One region of the Streptomyces sp. NPDC055749 genome, then DNA from elsewhere that is predicted to be linked to it. Evidence: predicted binding sites of a transcription regulator. Region 1 holds the regulator's gene; the other holds the start of a gene.

Region 1 (7,655 bases):
TCGGTCTGACGGCACAGCTGGACCAGGTCCGCACCGCGCTCGGCGAGCGCACCGCAGACCTCCAGCGGCTCCAGGCCGAGTACCAGAACTACCGCCGCCGCGTCGAGCGGGACCGGGTCACGGTGAAGGAGATCGCAGTAGCGGGTCTCCTGACCGAGCTCCTGCCCGTGCTCGACGACGTCGGCCGCGCGCGGGAACACGGCGAGCTGACCGGCGGCTTCAAGTCGGTCGCCGAGTCCCTGGAGACGGTCGCCGCGAAGATGGGCCTCCAGCAGTTCGGCAAGGAGGGCGAGCCCTTCGACCCGACGATCCATGAGGCCCTGATGCACTCGTACGCACCGGACGTCACCGAGGACACCTGCGTGGCGATCCTGCAGCCGGGGTATCGCATCGGCGAGCGCACCATCCGCCCCGCGCGGGTGGCCGTGGCCGAGCCGCAGCCGGGCGCGACGCCGGCGACGGCGAAGGAAGAGAAGGCAGACGACGAGGAGAGCGGTGGCACGGAGGAGGTCTGACATCAGGTCTGACCAACTCGGTGCACACCGACCGGCCAGGAGCCCGGCCCCCGGGCCGGCTCCTCGGCCGATCGTCCGGAAGGAGGGACGTCGATGAGCACGAAGGACTTCGTCGAGAAGGACTACTACAAGGTCCTCGGCGTCCCCAAGGACGCCACCGACGCCGAGGTCAAGAAGGCGTACCGGAAGCTCGCCCGCGAGTTCCACCCGGACGCCAACAAGGGTGACGCCAAGGCGGAGGAGCGCTTCAAGGAGATCTCCGAGGCGAACGACATCCTCGGCGACAGCAAGAAGCGCAAGGAGTACGACGAGGCCCGCGCGCTCTTCGGCAACGGAGGCTTCCGGGCCGGTCCCGGTGGCGCGGGAGGCAACTTCAACTTCGACCTGGGCGACCTCTTCGGAGGAGCCCCGGGCGGCGGCCAGCCCGGTGGCGCCGGTGGCTTCGGCGGCGGCGGTGGTGGTCTGGGAGACGTCTTCGGCGGCCTCTTCAACCGCGGCGGCGCCGGCACCCGTGTGCAGCCGCGGCGCGGCCAGGACATCGAGTCCGAGGTGACGCTCAGCTTCACCGAGGCGGTCGACGGGGCCACGGTCCCGCTGCGGATGTCCAGCCAGGCGCCCTGCAAGGCGTGTTCGGGCACCGGCGACAAGAACGGCACCCCGAGGGTCTGCCCGACCTGCGTCGGCACCGGACAGGTCTCGCGCGGCAGCGGCGGCGGCTTCTCGCTCACCGATCCCTGCGTGGACTGCAAGGGCCGGGGCCTCATCGCCCAGGACCCCTGCGAGGTCTGCAAGGGCAGCGGACGGGCGAAGTCGGCACGCACCATGCAGGTCAGGATTCCGGCGGGCGTCCTGGACGGGCAGCGCATCCGGCTGCGCGGCAAGGGCAGCCCGGGCGAACGCGGCGGACCGGCCGGCGATCTGTACGTCGTCGTCCACGTCGACGCCCACCCCGTATTCGGCCGCAAGGGCGACAACCTCACGGTCACCGTGCCGATCGCCTTCACGGAGGCGGCGCTCGGCGGCGAGGTGAAGGTCCCCACGCTCGGCGGCCCCGCGGTCACCCTCAAGCTTCCGGCCGGCACCCCCAACGGGCGTACGATGCGCGCCCGCGGCAAGGGCGCGGTCCGCAAGGACGGCACCCGCGGCGACCTCCTGGTCACCGTGGAGGTCGCAGTGCCCAAGGACCTCGCACCCGAGGCCAGGGACGCACTGGAGGCGTACCGGAAGGCGACCGCGGAGGAGGATCCGCGGGCGGAGCTGTTCCAGGCTGCGAAGGGAGCTTGAGATGGACGGCCGTCGACGTAATCCGTACCAGCTGACCGACGAATCACCGGTGTACGTGATCTCGATCGCGGCCCAGCTCTCGGGCCTGCACCCGCAGACGCTGCGCCAGTACGACCGCCTCGGCCTGGTCTCCCCGGACCGCACCGCCGGCCGCGGCAGGCGCTACTCGGCCCGCGACATCGAACTGCTGCGCACCGTACAGCAGTTGTCGCAGGACGAGGGCATCAACCTGGCCGGTATCAAGCGCATCATCGAGCTGGAGAACCAGGTGGCCGCGCTCCAGCAGCGCGTCGCGGAGCTCTCGGCAGCGGTCGACGGAGCGGCGGTGGCCATGCAGCAGCGCGAGGCCCAGGTCCACGCCTCGTACCGCCGCGACCTGGTCCCGTACCAGGACGTGCAGCAGGCGAGTGCGTTGGTGGTGTGGCGTCCGAAGCCGAAGAGGGTTACGGACTAGGCGAGTTGAGTGGCAGAAGGCCCGTGGTCCCGAGTGGTTCGGGGGCACGGGCCTTTTGCTGTCAGCGTGAGCATCGTGTGTGTTGTACGGGGCCGGGGTGCCGTCACGGGGCGTCGGCCTGGGGGGTTGTAGTGGCAACGGTTTCGACCAGGCCCGACTGGATGAGCAGTGCCCCCAGGTGGGTCCGGCTCGACGCGTCGAGTGCCTGCATGAGCTTGGCGATGTGGGCACGGCAGGTACGGACGCTGATGCCCAGCTTGCGGGCCACGACGTCGTCGACGTGGCCTTCGACGAGCAGGCGGGCGATGCTGTGCTGGACGGCGGTGATGGGGGTGCCGGGGGCGACGGGCTGGAGATGCTCGGTGATGGGCGTGGCTTGTGCCCAGAGGGTTTCGTAGACCTGGAACAAGTAGCGGACGAGCGCTGGGTGCCGGATCTCCAAGGCAGTTTCGCGATCGGGTGAGGCAGGGATGAACGCCACCGCACGGTCGAAGATGATCAGCCGCTCGACGGTCTGTTCTGTGGTGCGAACCTGTAGATGGCCCGTGGGCAGTTGCTCCAGGTACTCCCGGACGTAGCTGCTGTAGCGCGCCGGATGCTGGTAGATGTGCCGCAGTTGGATGCCGCGCCGGATGAGGCTCCGGCCATTGGCCAGGGCCGCCTGCATGTTGTTCAGAGCTCGGTTGGTGCCTGGCTGGGCCGTCAGGACTTCGTACGTGGCGGCGGCGGTGGCCTCGTCGACGGCCGACTGGATTGTCTCTTTGCCTTCGAGCGCGGTGATCGCGAGGTTGGGGTCATCGCTGGCGACCGCGGTCAGTGGCGCCAGTGACCGGCTCAGTGCGGCGGTGAGTTGCACGCGCTCGTCTATCTCGCGGGTGATGGGCTGCAGCAGGTGTGCCAGGGCGGCGGATGGTGGAACGGGTCGTAGCCACGCGTCGTCCCTCGGGTCGGGATGTAGTAGTGCCATCTCGATGAGGCAGGGTGCGGCGGTGAGTTCGGCGCGGGCGATACGCCCTTTGCGGAGCGCTGCCTCGTACAGCCGGATCGCCGGGTCGCACAGTTCTCTGTTCCCATGCGAATGGACTTCGTTTGCCGTTTCCGTATCCATTTGTGGGCCCCCCACTTTTTGCAGTGCAGAAAGATGACGGTGGTGGAAGCGTAGCTTTCGGGAGAGTGTGGACGGGTCGGGGGAGCCGGGAACTTCCCTGATGGAACAGGGTGCGGCCGTGCTCTCCCCCGTTGCGCGGTCGCGCCTTCCGGCTCCTGGGGTGGGGATGCTGGAGGCGCCGGACGGTCAGGAGTCCTGGTCCAGGATTCCTGACCGGGCGATCAGATAGCCGAGTTGTGCCCGGCTGTTGCTTCCGAGCGCCGCAGCGAGTTTCGCAACGTGCGCCCTGCATGTGCGGACGTTCATGCCGAGACGGCGGGCGATGGAGTCGTCCACATGGCCATCGACGAGGAGTTGAGCGATGGAGCGTTGGACGCCGGAGATTCCTTGGGGAGTTGGGTCGTACTTGACGTCCTCCAAAAGGGGGGCGGCGCGGGTCCATAGTTGGTCGAATACCTTGACGAGGTACTCGACCAGCCCCGGATGCCTGAGTTCCAAGGCGACTTGACGGTCGTCCTGGGCGGGGATGAACGCGACCGTCCTGTCAAAGACGATCAGCCGTTCGATGAGTTCTTCCAGCGTCCGTATTTCGACGTTGGCATCGGCTATGCGCTCCGCGTAGGCCAAGGTGCTGGGGCTGTGACGCACGGTGTGCTGGTACAAAGTGCGTATCTTGACGCCCCGATGGACGACTGACAGGCCGCGTTCCAACGATTTGCTGAGGCTGTCCTCGTCGCGGCCTCCCCCGGGCTGGACGGTGAGCACTTCGGTCCGGCACTCTGCGGTGGCGAGATCAAGGGCCGCATTGATCCGGTTGACCCCCTCCAGCACCGTGATGGCGTGGGTGGCCGGTGGCCCCTGAGCGCTGATGTCCATGAAGGGCTCGAAGGACTCGGTGAGTTCGAGCGAGTGCCTTCGGCGCTCCTGGATTTCGCGTTCTATGGGATGCAGATGCTGTGCGAGAGCGGCGGACGGCGGAACGGGCCGGAGCCAGTCCGCATCGTCGGGGTCGGGATGCAACAGGGCGAAGTCCATGAGGCACGGAGCCGGTTCGACCTCGACGCGGGCGATGCGACCGGAGCGCAGTGCGCTGGCGTAAAGGCGTCCTCCCGCCTCGCACAGTTCGGTGACCCCATGAGGATGTGTCGCTTTTGTGTTGTTTGTGGTCATATCTTCACCCCCCAGGTTCCTGAACATGCAGGAACATGATGCATCGACGCTGTGGTGTTCGTGTGCCCAGGTGAGACATCGTCTTAGGTGCGGGGGAGAAGAATCCACAAGTGAGGACGAAGCCGACTATGTACAAGCGAATGCTTCGCTCGGCGCTTGCCGCCTCGTTCGTTGCGGCCCTGGGTCTTGGACTGCTGAGCGGTGGCGACATTGGCTGGAGCAGCGAGGCGGCTGTTGCATCAGGTGATATCGGCTGGGCTGCCCCGGCCGTCGCATCGGGTGATATCGGCTGGGTTGCCCCGACCGACATCGGCTGGTCCGCGCCGGCCCGCACGGTCGCATGACCACTCCGCCGGACGACCGCACCTTCCGGCGCGAGATGGCCACGGCCTATCGCTCCGGGTGGCACTTCATCGATCTGCTCACGGCACTCCCCCGTCGTGGCGACTCGTTGATGGTCACCCTGTTCGGTGAGCCGATCGTCGTCGTCATGGAAGAGGGCGAGGACGTCCGCGCCTATCGCTGCCTTCGTCGGCCCCGCGGGGCTCCGCAACCGGTCCGCTGTGCCGTGAGGTACGGCATGATCTTCGTCAATCTCGATCAGCGGGACCATGAGCTGTTCGAACCTGAAGCCATCTCCGCCACCCCCCGCAGTGCCTGAGCGACCCCCGTCGTTCCATATCGTTCAGGCGCTTCCCCCACACAACGGCGCCATCGTGACCTGAACACGATGGCGCCGTTGTGCTGCCCGGATTCGGGCCCGGGGCCGGTTCAGCCCCTTCCGAGGGCCCGGTCCACGGCGATCTCGATGACCACCCGGTCCGGGTTGTGCGCCGGGGTGCGCTCGTACCGCTCCGCGTAGCGGCGTACCGCGTCCTCGACCTGCCCGGACTCCGTGCGGATCGCCGCGCGGCCCTCCAGCGTCGCCCAGCGGCGTCCCTGCATCTGGCAGACCGCGACCCGTGCCCCCTCCAGGCCGGCCGCCAGGATGTGGGCGACCTTCCTGCTGTTCTTGTTGGTGATGACCCGGGCGGTTCGCGTCTCCGGGTCGTACGTCACACCCACCGGGACCACGTGCGGGGTGCCGTCCGGGCGGAGTGTCGTCAGGGTGCAGACATGGCGTTCCCGCCAGAAGGCGAGGTATTCGGGGCCGGGGTTGCGTACATCAGGCATGGGGTCAGCCTAGATACAGGGAGACGGGACAGGCATCGGCAGGCTCTGCGCAGTGTTGAGTGCAGTAGACTCAACTTTGTACCTGTTGTACGAGTCATGGTCACCGAAGCCGTGAAGCACCGGCACGAGGAGGAGACGACGCACGTGGACGCCGAGCTGACCAACAAGAGCCGGGACGCCCTCAACGCGGCCACCAGCCGGGCCGTGAAGGACGGGCATCCCGATCTGACTCCCGGGCACCTGCTGCTCGCGCTCCTCGCGGGCGAGGACAACGAGAACATCACCGACCTCCTCGCCGCCGTCGACGCCGACCAGGTGGCCGTGCGCGCCGCGACCGAGCGGCTTCTCGGGGCGCAGCCCAGCGTCACCGGCTCCACCGTCGCGCCCCCGCAGCCCAACCGAGAGCTCCTCGCCGTCATCGCCGACGCCGCGCAGCGCGCGAAGGAGCTCGGCGACGACTACCTCTCCACCGAGCACCTGCTGATCGGCGTCGCGGCGAAGGGCGGTCGCGCCGGTGAGATCCTCACTGAGCAGGGCGCCAGTGCGAAGAAGCTGCTGGACACGTTCGAGAAGAGCAGGGGAGGGCGACGGGTGACCACACCCGACCCGGAGGGTCAGTACAAGGCCCTGGAGAAGTTCGGTACGGATTTCACGGCCGCGGCCAGGGAAGGCAAGCTCGACCCCGTCATCGGCCGGGACCAGGAGATCCGCCGCGTCGTCCAGGTGCTTTCGCGGCGCACCAAGAACAACCCCGTGCTCATCGGTGAGCCCGGCGTCGGCAAGACCGCCGTCGTCGAAGGGCTCGCCCAGCGCATCATCAAGGGCGACGTTCCTGAAAGCCTCAAGAACAAGCGGCTCGTCTCGCTCGACCTCGGCGCCATGGTCGCGGGCGCGAAGTACCGCGGTGAGTTCGAGGAACGGCTGAAGACCGTCCTCTCCGAGATCAAGGAGAGCGACGGGCAGATCATCACCTTCATCGACGAGCTCCACACGGTGGTGGGCGCCGGCGCGGGCGGCGACTCCGCCATGGACGCGGGCAACATGCTCAAGCCGATGCTGGCCCGCGGCGAACTGCGGATGGTCGGCGCGACCACCCTCGACGAGTACCGCGAGCGGATCGAGAAGGACCCCGCTCTGGAGCGCCGCTTCCAGCAGGTGCTGGTCGCCGAGCCGTCCGTCGAGGACACCATCGCCATCCTGCGCGGCCTCAAGGGGCGGTACGAGGCGCACCACAAGGTCCAGATCGCCGACTCCGCCCTGGTCGCCGCAGCGACCCTCTCCGACCGCTACATCACCTCCCGGTTCCTCCCCGACAAGGCCATCGACCTGGTCGACGAGGCGGCCTCCCGGCTCCGCATGGAGATCGACTCCTCGCCCCTGGAGATCGACGAGCTCCAGCGCGCCGTCGACCGTCTGAGGATGGAGGAGCTGGCCCTCAAGAACGAGACCGACCCCGCTTCCAAGCAGCGCCTGGAGAAGCTCCGCCGCGACCTCGCCGACAAGGAGGAGGAGCTGCGCGGCCTCACCGCCCGCTGGGAGAAGGAGAAGGAGGGCCTCAACCGCGTCGGTGAGCTGAAGGAACGCCTCGACGACCTGCGCGGTCAGGCCGAGCGCGCCCAGCGCGACGGGGACTTCGACACCGCGTCCAAGCTGCTGTACGGGGAGATCCCGGGTCTGGAGCGGGAGCTGGCGGAGGCCGACGAGGCCGAGCAGGAAGCCGCCAAGGACACGATGGTCAAGGACGAGGTCGGCCCGGACGACATCGCGGATGTCGTCGGCGCCTGGACCGGAATCCCCGCCGGGCGGCTCCTGGAGGGCGAGACGCAGAAGCTGCTGCGCATGGAGGAGGAGCTCGGCAAGCGGCTGATCGGGCAGTCCCGGGCCGTGCAGGCGGTGTCGGACGCGGTACGCCGTACGCGTGCCGGAATCGCCGACCCCGACCGTCCCACCG
Region 2 (7,655 bases), on a different contig from region 1:
GCGCGACGGCGAAGGACTACTCCACGAACGACTCCGCACTGATCAGGAAGCGGATACTCGACCAGGCGGGCAAGGACGGCGTCATCCTGCTGCACGACATCTACAAGGGCACCGTGCCGGCGGTTCCGGGCATCATCGACACGCTGAAGAAGCGCGGCTACACCTTCGTGACGGTCCCCCAGCTGATGGCCCCGGCCGAGCCGGTGCCGGGCACGGTCTACCGCCCGTAGACACCGGACACGCGGAACGGCCCGCCCTCCCCACCGGGGAGAACGGGCCGTCCGTTCCGGCCGTGCACGTCATGCCACGCCCGTCACTGCATGGCACTCACGCCGCGGCCGGGATCCTCCGCTCCCGTAGCCCGGCCGTGGCCGGGGCGAGGGCGATCTCCAGCACCTGGCGGACATCGGTCACCGGGTGGACCTCCAGCTTGTCGAGGACCTCGGCCGGGACGTCGTCCAGGTCGGCCTCGTTCCGCTTGGGGATCACCACGGTGGTGATCCCGGCCCGGTGCGCGGCCAGCAGCTTCTGCTTCAGGCCGCCGATCGGCAGCACCCGTCCGGTCAGCGACACCTCACCGGTCATCGCCACATCCGTACGGACCAGCCGCCCGGACAGCAGCGAGGCCAGCGCCGTCGTCATGGTGATGCCGGCACTCGGACCGTCCTTGGGCACGGCGCCCGCCGGGAAGTGGATGTGCGCGCCGCGGTCCTTCAGATCCGCGACCGGCAGCTCCAGCTCGGCGCCGTGCGACCGCAGGAAGCTCAGCGCGATCTGCGCCGACTCCTTCATGACGTCGCCGAGCTGACCGGTCAGGGTCAGTCCGGACGCCCCGGTCTCCGGGTCGGCCAGCGACGCCTCCACGAACAGCACGTCACCACCGGCGCCGGTCACCGCGAGTCCGGTGGCCACGCCCGGCACCGCTGTGCGGCGCTCGGCCGGGTCCTGCGCGGACTCCGGAACGTGGTGCGGGCGTCCGATCAGAGCCCGCAGATCCTCGTCGGTGACGGTGAACGGCAGCTCACGGTCGCCCAGTTCGTGCTGGGCCGCGACCTTGCGGAGCAGCCGGGCGACGGCCCGCTCCAGATTGCGTACGCCGGCCTCGCGGGTGTACTCGCCGGCCAGCTTGCGCAGCGCGGACTCGTCGAGCGTGACCTCTTCCTTCTCCAGACCGGCCCGCTCCAGCTGGCGCGGGAGCAGGTGGTCGCGGGCGATGACGACCTTCTCGTCCTCGGTGTAGCCGTCCAGCCTGACCAGCTCCATGCGGTCGAGCAGGGCCTCCGGGATGGCGTCGAGCACATTGGCCGTCGCCAGGAAGACGACGTCGCTGAGGTCGAGTTCGACCTCCAGGTAGTGGTCGCGGAAGGTGTGGTTCTGCGCCGGGTCGAGGACCTCCAGGAGGGCGGCGGCCGGGTCGCCCCGGAAGTCCGAACCGACCTTGTCGATCTCGTCGAGCAGGACGACCGGGTTCATGGAACCGGCCTCCTTGATGGCGCGGACGATACGTCCCGGCAGGGCGCCCACGTACGTACGCCGGTGGCCCCGGATCTCCGCCTCGTCCCGGACCCCGCCGAGCGCGACGCGGACGAACTTACGGCCCATGGCGTGCGCGACGGATTCGCCGAGCGAGGTCTTTCCGACGCCCGGCGGCCCCACCAGCGCCAGCACGGCGCCGCCGCGCCGCCCGCCGACGACACCCAGCCCCCGGTCGGCGCGCCGCTTGCGCACCGCCAGGTACTCGGTGATCCGCTCCTTCACGTCTTCGAGGCCCGCGTGCTCGGCGTCGAGAATGCGCTGGGCGCCGGGAATGTCGTACGCGTCCTCGGTCCGCTCGGTCCACGGCAGTTCGAGGACGGTGTCGAGCCAGGTCCTGATCCAGGATCCCTCCGGGCTCTGGTCGGAGGAACGCTCCAGCTTGTCGACCTCCTTGAGCGCGGCCTCGCGGACGTGCTCGGGAAGATCGGCGGCTTCGACACGGGTCCGGTAGTCGTCGGACTCGTCCTCCGGATCGCCGTTGAGCTCGGAGAGCTCCTTGCGTACGGCGTCGAGCTGGCGCCGCAGCAGGAACTCGCGCTGCTGCTTGTCGACGCCCTCCTGGACGTCCTTGGCGATGGACTCGGCCACGTCCTGCTCGGCGAGGTGTTCGCCGAGCCACTGGATGGCGAGCTTCAGCCGGACGACCGCGTCGGCGGTCTCCAGGAGCTGCACCTTCTGGGCGGTGGTCAGGAACGGCGAGTACCCGGAGTTGTCGGCGAGCGCGGAGATGTCCTCGATCTGCTGCACCCGGTCCACGACCTGCCAGGCGCCGCGCTTCTTCAGCCAGCTGGTCGCGAGTGCCTTGTACTCCTTGACCAGTTCCACGGCGGAGCCGGGCAGCGGATCCGGGACGAGCACGTCGACCCTGGTCCCCTCCACCCACAGCGCTCCCCCGGGCCCACTGGTCCCGGCACCGATCCGCACCCGGTCACGGGCCCGGATGAGCGCACCCGGGTCGCCGTCCGAGAGCCGCCCGACCTGCTCGACGGTGCCGAGGACACCGGTCCCCGTGTAGGTCCCGTCGATACGCGGCACGAGCAGCACCTCGGGCTTGCCGCCACCGGCGCGCGCGGCGGCCTGGGCGGCCTCCACGGCGGCGCGCACCTCCGTGTCCGACAGATCCAGCGGCACCACCATTCCGGGCAGCACCACCTCGTCGTCGAGCGGCAGCACAGGCAGATCCATCGGTGTGAACGCCTTGGACTCCGTAGCCATGATCTCCCCTTCGGCAGTCAAGTTGAGCTATGTCGACTCAATGCTCCTGAGCGGCCGAATGTTCCCCGGAGCGCGTTCGCTCTCAGCGATCACCTGTCTGGGGCTCTCCTACGGTTCAACATGATGGCGCCATGACCCATACCGCGTTTCCCGAAAAATCCCTGCCGGCCGCCCTGATAGACGCCCTGATCGTCGTGGACGTCCAGTCGGCCTCCGTCTCCGGCGACGGGGCGGTGCCGGGCGCGGCCCGGCTCCTGGACCGGACGACGGACCTGATCGCCCGGGCCCGGGAGGCGGGGTCGCTCGTCGTGCACATTCAGAACGACGGGCAGCCCGGAGCGGACGACGAGCCGCACACCCCCGGCTGGGAGCTCCACCTCCCCGTCGAGACAGGACCCACGGAGTTCGTGATCCGCAAGCCCAGGGACGACGGCTTCGAGGGGACCCCGCTCGGCAGCCTGCTGACCGATTCCGGCGTACGGGGACTCGTCATCTGCGGCCTGATGTCCGAGATGTGCGTCCAGGCGACGGCCCGGGGCGCCCTGGAGCGCGGGTACCGGGTCGTCCTGCCCCACGACGCCCACGCGACGCACAACATCCCGGCGGTACCCGGAATCAGCGAGGAGATCCCGGCCGCCACGGCTTCACGGGTCGCCGCCTGGGCCATCAGCAACGAGGCCGAGGTCACCACTCCGGCCTCGGACGTCAGGTTCGCCGCACTGCCGTCACCCTCCCGGTGAACCGGATGCGGTCCCGCCGTCGATAGAGGGATTGTGAGGCTGCTACGCCCTGCGGGGGACCACAGGAACGACGAGGACGAGGACGCCGCGCTGCTGCGCGCCGTCGCTCAAGGGGACGCGAGCGCCCTCGGCGCGCTGTACGACCGGCACGCGGGCTGGCTCCATGCCCGGCTGACCCGGCGGTGCGGGGACGCGGAGACCGTACGGGAGGTATTGCAGGACACCTTCGTGACGGCCTGGCAGTCCGCCGGGTCGCACCGGGGCACGCGGGTCGGCGGCTGGCTGTGGGTGATCGCGGCCCGCCGCCTGGTGGACGCGCAACGGGCCGGGGCCAGAGCGGCACGGCCTGGTTCCGCTTCCGGGTCCCGGGACATCGCGTGGGACGCCGTGCCCTCCGCCGAGGAACGGGTGCTGGCCGGGCTGGAGTACGGCGACGTGGGCACCGCGCTCGACCGGATCTCCCCCGAACTGCGGGAGGTGCTGCGGGCGACGGTCATCGACGGCCTGACGACCCGGGAGACCGCCCGGCTGCTCGGCATACCGGAGGGCACCGTCAAGACACGGGCCATGCGCGCCAGACGTGAACTGCGCGCGGCCCTCGATCTGTTGGCCACGGACCACGATCCGCTGGGAGGTACGGCATGAGGCGTACGGACACGTGGCACGTGGACGAGGAACTCGCCATCGGGTACGCGGCAGGCACGGCGGCGGAGACGGACGCCTGGTCACTGGAGAAACACGTCGAGGCGTGCGGAAGCTGCGCGGCACGGGTGTCGTCTGCGGTCACCGCCCGGGACGGCATGGGGGCGGCCCTGGCGGACATCCGAGCGACGGTACTTGCGGCTGCGGCGCCCCAGCGGGCGACGGCCCGGGCCCCACACCCGTGGGACGCGCTCCGGCCCGGGGCGGGGCCTGCGGCCGCCCGGGGGGGCGGGGCGGGGGCGGGGTCCGCGGTCACCCGCGCACTCCGGTCCGGGGCGGGGCCTGCGGCCACCCGGGGGCACCGGGGCGGGGCGGAGCCTGTGGCCGCCCGGGGGCGCCGGGCCGCCGCCCGGTTCGCCCGCGCCCTCCGGGCGGGGGCCGGCCACCCGGACACCCGCGCGCGGCGGGGCACGATCGGCTCCCCGGACACCCTTGCGCGGCGCACGAAGGCCGGCAGCAGGGCCCTCCGCGCGCTCCGCGCCCGCCCCGGCTCCGCCGTCGCCCGCGTTCTCTGGGCCGCGGGGCCTGCCCTGCGCGGGCCCTGGCTGCTGGCTCTCGTCCTCGTGGCCCTGGGCGCCCTCGCCCTGGCGTACGGGGCGGGGCTCGGCGGGGAGGTCCGGCCTTTGCTCCTCGTCGTCGCGCCCGCGCTGCCGCTCGCGGGGGTGTTCGTCTCGTACGGGCGGCACGCCGATCCCATGCACGAGATCACCGCCGCGACCCCGTCCGGCGGGCTGCGGCTGCTGCTGACCAGGACCGCCGCGGTGCTCGGAGCGAGCATCCCGGCGCTGACGCTCGCCGGGGCCGCGCTGCCCGCGGCCGTGGGCGGGCCCGGCGCCGTGGCGTGGCTGCTGCCCGGACTGGCGCTGACACTCGCGGCCCTGGCCCTCGGTTCGTACGTCGGCTGCCGGACCGGCGCCGCGGCCGTCGCCGCGGGCTGGGCCTTCGCCGTCGCCCTTCCCACCGTCGGCACCTCGCCCCGAGGTCCGTTCGCCCTGGCGGCCGAGGCCGCCACGTACTTCGCGGGGCCCGGCGTCCAGACCGGCTGGGCGGCCGGTGCGCTGGTGTGCGCGGCGCTTCTCGCCGTACGCCGTAAATCCTTCGACCATCTGGAGACGTCGTGAGTGCAAGGGTCACCGGACTGACCGTCCGGCACCGCAGGAAGACCGCGCTCGACGCCGTCGACCTCGACTTCGCGGCGGGTGTGCACGGCCTCCTCGGGCCGAACGGCGCGGGCAAGACCTCGCTGATCCGCGTACTGGCGACCGTGGCTCCACCCGCCGGGGGGCGGGTGGAACTGCTGGGCCAGGACGTCGGTGACGCGTCCGGGCACCGCGCCCGCTCGGCGGTGCGGCGCAGGCTGGGCTATCTGCCGCAGGAGTTCGGGTACTACCCGGGCTTCACGGTCCGCGAGTTCGTCGGGTACGTCGCCTGGCTCAAGGAGATGGACGGCGCGGCCACCCCCGCCGCCGTGGAACGCGCCGTGGAACGCGTCGGCCTGGCCGACCGGATCGACGCCAAGGTGAAGACCCTGTCCGGCGGCATGATCCGCCGGGTCGGCATCGCGCAGGCGATCGTCAACGAACCGGACCTGTTGCTGCTCGACGAGCCGACCGCCGGTCTCGACCCGGAGCAGCGGGTCGAATTCCGTTCTCTGCTAAGGGAGTTGGGGCGCACGGCCACCGTGATCGTCTCCACCCATCTGGTCGAGGACGTCGCCGCCGCGTGCACCGACGTGACGCTGATCGAGGACGGCCGGGTCGCCTACCGGGGCACGACGGCCGAACTCGTCGGGCTGGGCGGCGACTCAGGTGGGGCGGACGGCCTGGACGGCAACCCCATCGAGCGCGGCTACACGGCGGCGCTGCGCACGCACCGTACGGCGGTGGGCGCCCGATGACGGACGTACTGACCCCGCCGGACGCCACCAGGCACCGGCCCGCCGGCCACCCGGCGCGCACCGCTCTCACCACTCTCACCGCTCTCACCGCCGAGTTCAGGCGGGGCTTCGCCCCCTGGACGGGGCCCGCCGTCGCCCTGACCCTCCTCGTGACGATGGCCGCCAAGGCGGGCCAGTGGCAGGGGAGCTGGGGCGAGACGCAGAGCCTGCTGCACTCCGCCGCCACGCTGCTCACCGGCCCGCTCACGGCCGCCGCCGGCTGCTGGCAGGGCGGTCGCGAGCACCGCCGCAGGACCGACGGCCTGTGGCTGTCCGTCCCCCGCAGCCCGCTGGCCCGGCTGGTGACGGCCGCCGCGCCCGTCGCCGTATGGGCCGTCGCCGGCTACCTCGTAGCGCTGGCCGGGCTGTCGGCGGCGACCTTGCCGTACACCGGCGCCGGCGGCCCTTCGCTCACGCTCGTCCTCGCGGATGTCTGCTTCCTGGTGTGCGCGGCGTTCCTGGGCTTCGTGGCCGGGCGGGTGTGCCGGTGGCGGCTGACCGCGCCGGTCGTCGCCGCGGTCACGTACGTCGGCCTGGGCGCCCCTACGTACATCAACTCCGACGTCCGGCGTCTGAGCCCGGCCGACGGGGTCTACGGCGTCCCCGTCTGGTGGTTCGGTCCCGTCATGGCCGCGTGGGTCGGCGGACTGACGCTCACCGTGGTGCTCGGATACGCGGCCCGGCGCCGGTTCCTCGCCGTCGTACCGCTCGTGGTGGCCGCGTCGGTGGCGCCGCTGATCGTGCACACCGGGCCCGATCTGTTCCGGGACGACCCGGTGGCAGCACGGCTGGTGTGCGGGGACACCACCCCGCAGGTCTGTGTGAGCGGGCTCGACGGGCCGCTGCTGCCGCAGGCTTCCGAGGCCCTGGCCGGACTGTTCTCCCGCCTTGAGGGGGTGCCGGGCGCTCCGGTCCGGTACGTGGATTCCGTTGACCCCCCGCGCGAGGGCGAGTCCGCGCTGCCGCCGCTGACCCGCGGATGGACCGTCGTACGCGACGAACTCCTCCGGCCCGAGGACTACGTCACCCAGACCATGTACAACCTGGTGGCCCGCGACTGTCCCGGCTCGATGCACGAGGACGAGTCGGCCGGCGCCGTCCGGATGTGGGACACCGACCAGGCCGTCCAGAGCTGGCTGGCTCCCGGTTCCGTCTACAGCCATCCACCGGAGGACGCGCCACACCGCACCTACCTGGCCCGCCTCACCGCGATGCCCGAAGCCGACCGCAGGAGCTGGCTCGGCCGCTATCTGGCCTCGCGCGACAGCTGCGACCCGAAGGAGGTCCCCGTCCTGTGACCGCTCCCGCGACGCTTCGGACGGGCCCCGCCCTCCACCTCCGCTCCCGCGCCCTCCCGCTCACCGCCGCCGCCCTGACCGCCATCGTCCTGGTGGCCGCCTGGGCCGCCGACTGGCTGGAGGACCGGCCGTACTTCGACCACACCGCGCGCGTCCCGGTCCTGGTGCTCGCCCCGCTGCTGGCCTCCGCCGCCATCGGCACCGGCCTGTACTCGTACTCCGACGAGC

The links. Region 1 encodes HspR, which represses chaperone genes until heat shock. Its sites were predicted from a motif close to TTGAGNNNNNNNNNCTCAA; they were not measured.
Region 2: the regulator HspR is predicted to act here: its motif matches at 2,774-2,792, upstream of lon (endopeptidase La).

The regions. Positions count from the first base shown of each region.
Region 1 covers NZ_JBSHFH010000001.1:127,494-135,148, forward strand. Annotated here, with positions in the region: gene grpE (nucleotide exchange factor GrpE) at 1-515, shown strand, start outside; gene dnaJ (molecular chaperone DnaJ) at 609-1,799, shown strand; gene ACWGO0_RS00610 (heat shock protein transcriptional repressor HspR) at 1,801-2,253, shown strand; gene ACWGO0_RS00615 (LuxR C-terminal-related transcriptional regulator) at 2,357-3,361, opposite strand; gene ACWGO0_RS00620 (helix-turn-helix transcriptional regulator) at 3,548-4,531, opposite strand; gene ACWGO0_RS00625 (hypothetical protein) at 4,660-4,875, shown strand; gene ACWGO0_RS00630 ((2Fe-2S)-binding protein) at 4,872-5,192, shown strand; gene ACWGO0_RS00635 (pyridoxamine 5'-phosphate oxidase family protein) at 5,303-5,704, opposite strand; gene clpB (ATP-dependent chaperone ClpB) at 5,849-7,655, shown strand, end outside.
Region 2 covers NZ_JBSHFH010000005.1:56,251-63,905, reverse strand. Annotated here, with positions in the region: gene ACWGO0_RS05405 (polysaccharide deacetylase family protein) at 1-230, shown strand, start outside; gene lon (endopeptidase La) at 328-2,751, opposite strand; gene ACWGO0_RS05395 (isochorismatase family protein) at 2,883-3,491, shown strand; gene ACWGO0_RS05390 (RNA polymerase sigma factor) at 3,525-4,136, shown strand; gene ACWGO0_RS05385 (zf-HC2 domain-containing protein) at 4,133-5,314, shown strand; gene ACWGO0_RS05380 (ABC transporter ATP-binding protein) at 5,311-6,090, shown strand; gene ACWGO0_RS05375 (hypothetical protein) at 6,087-7,427, shown strand; gene ACWGO0_RS05370 (hypothetical protein) at 7,424-7,655, shown strand, end outside.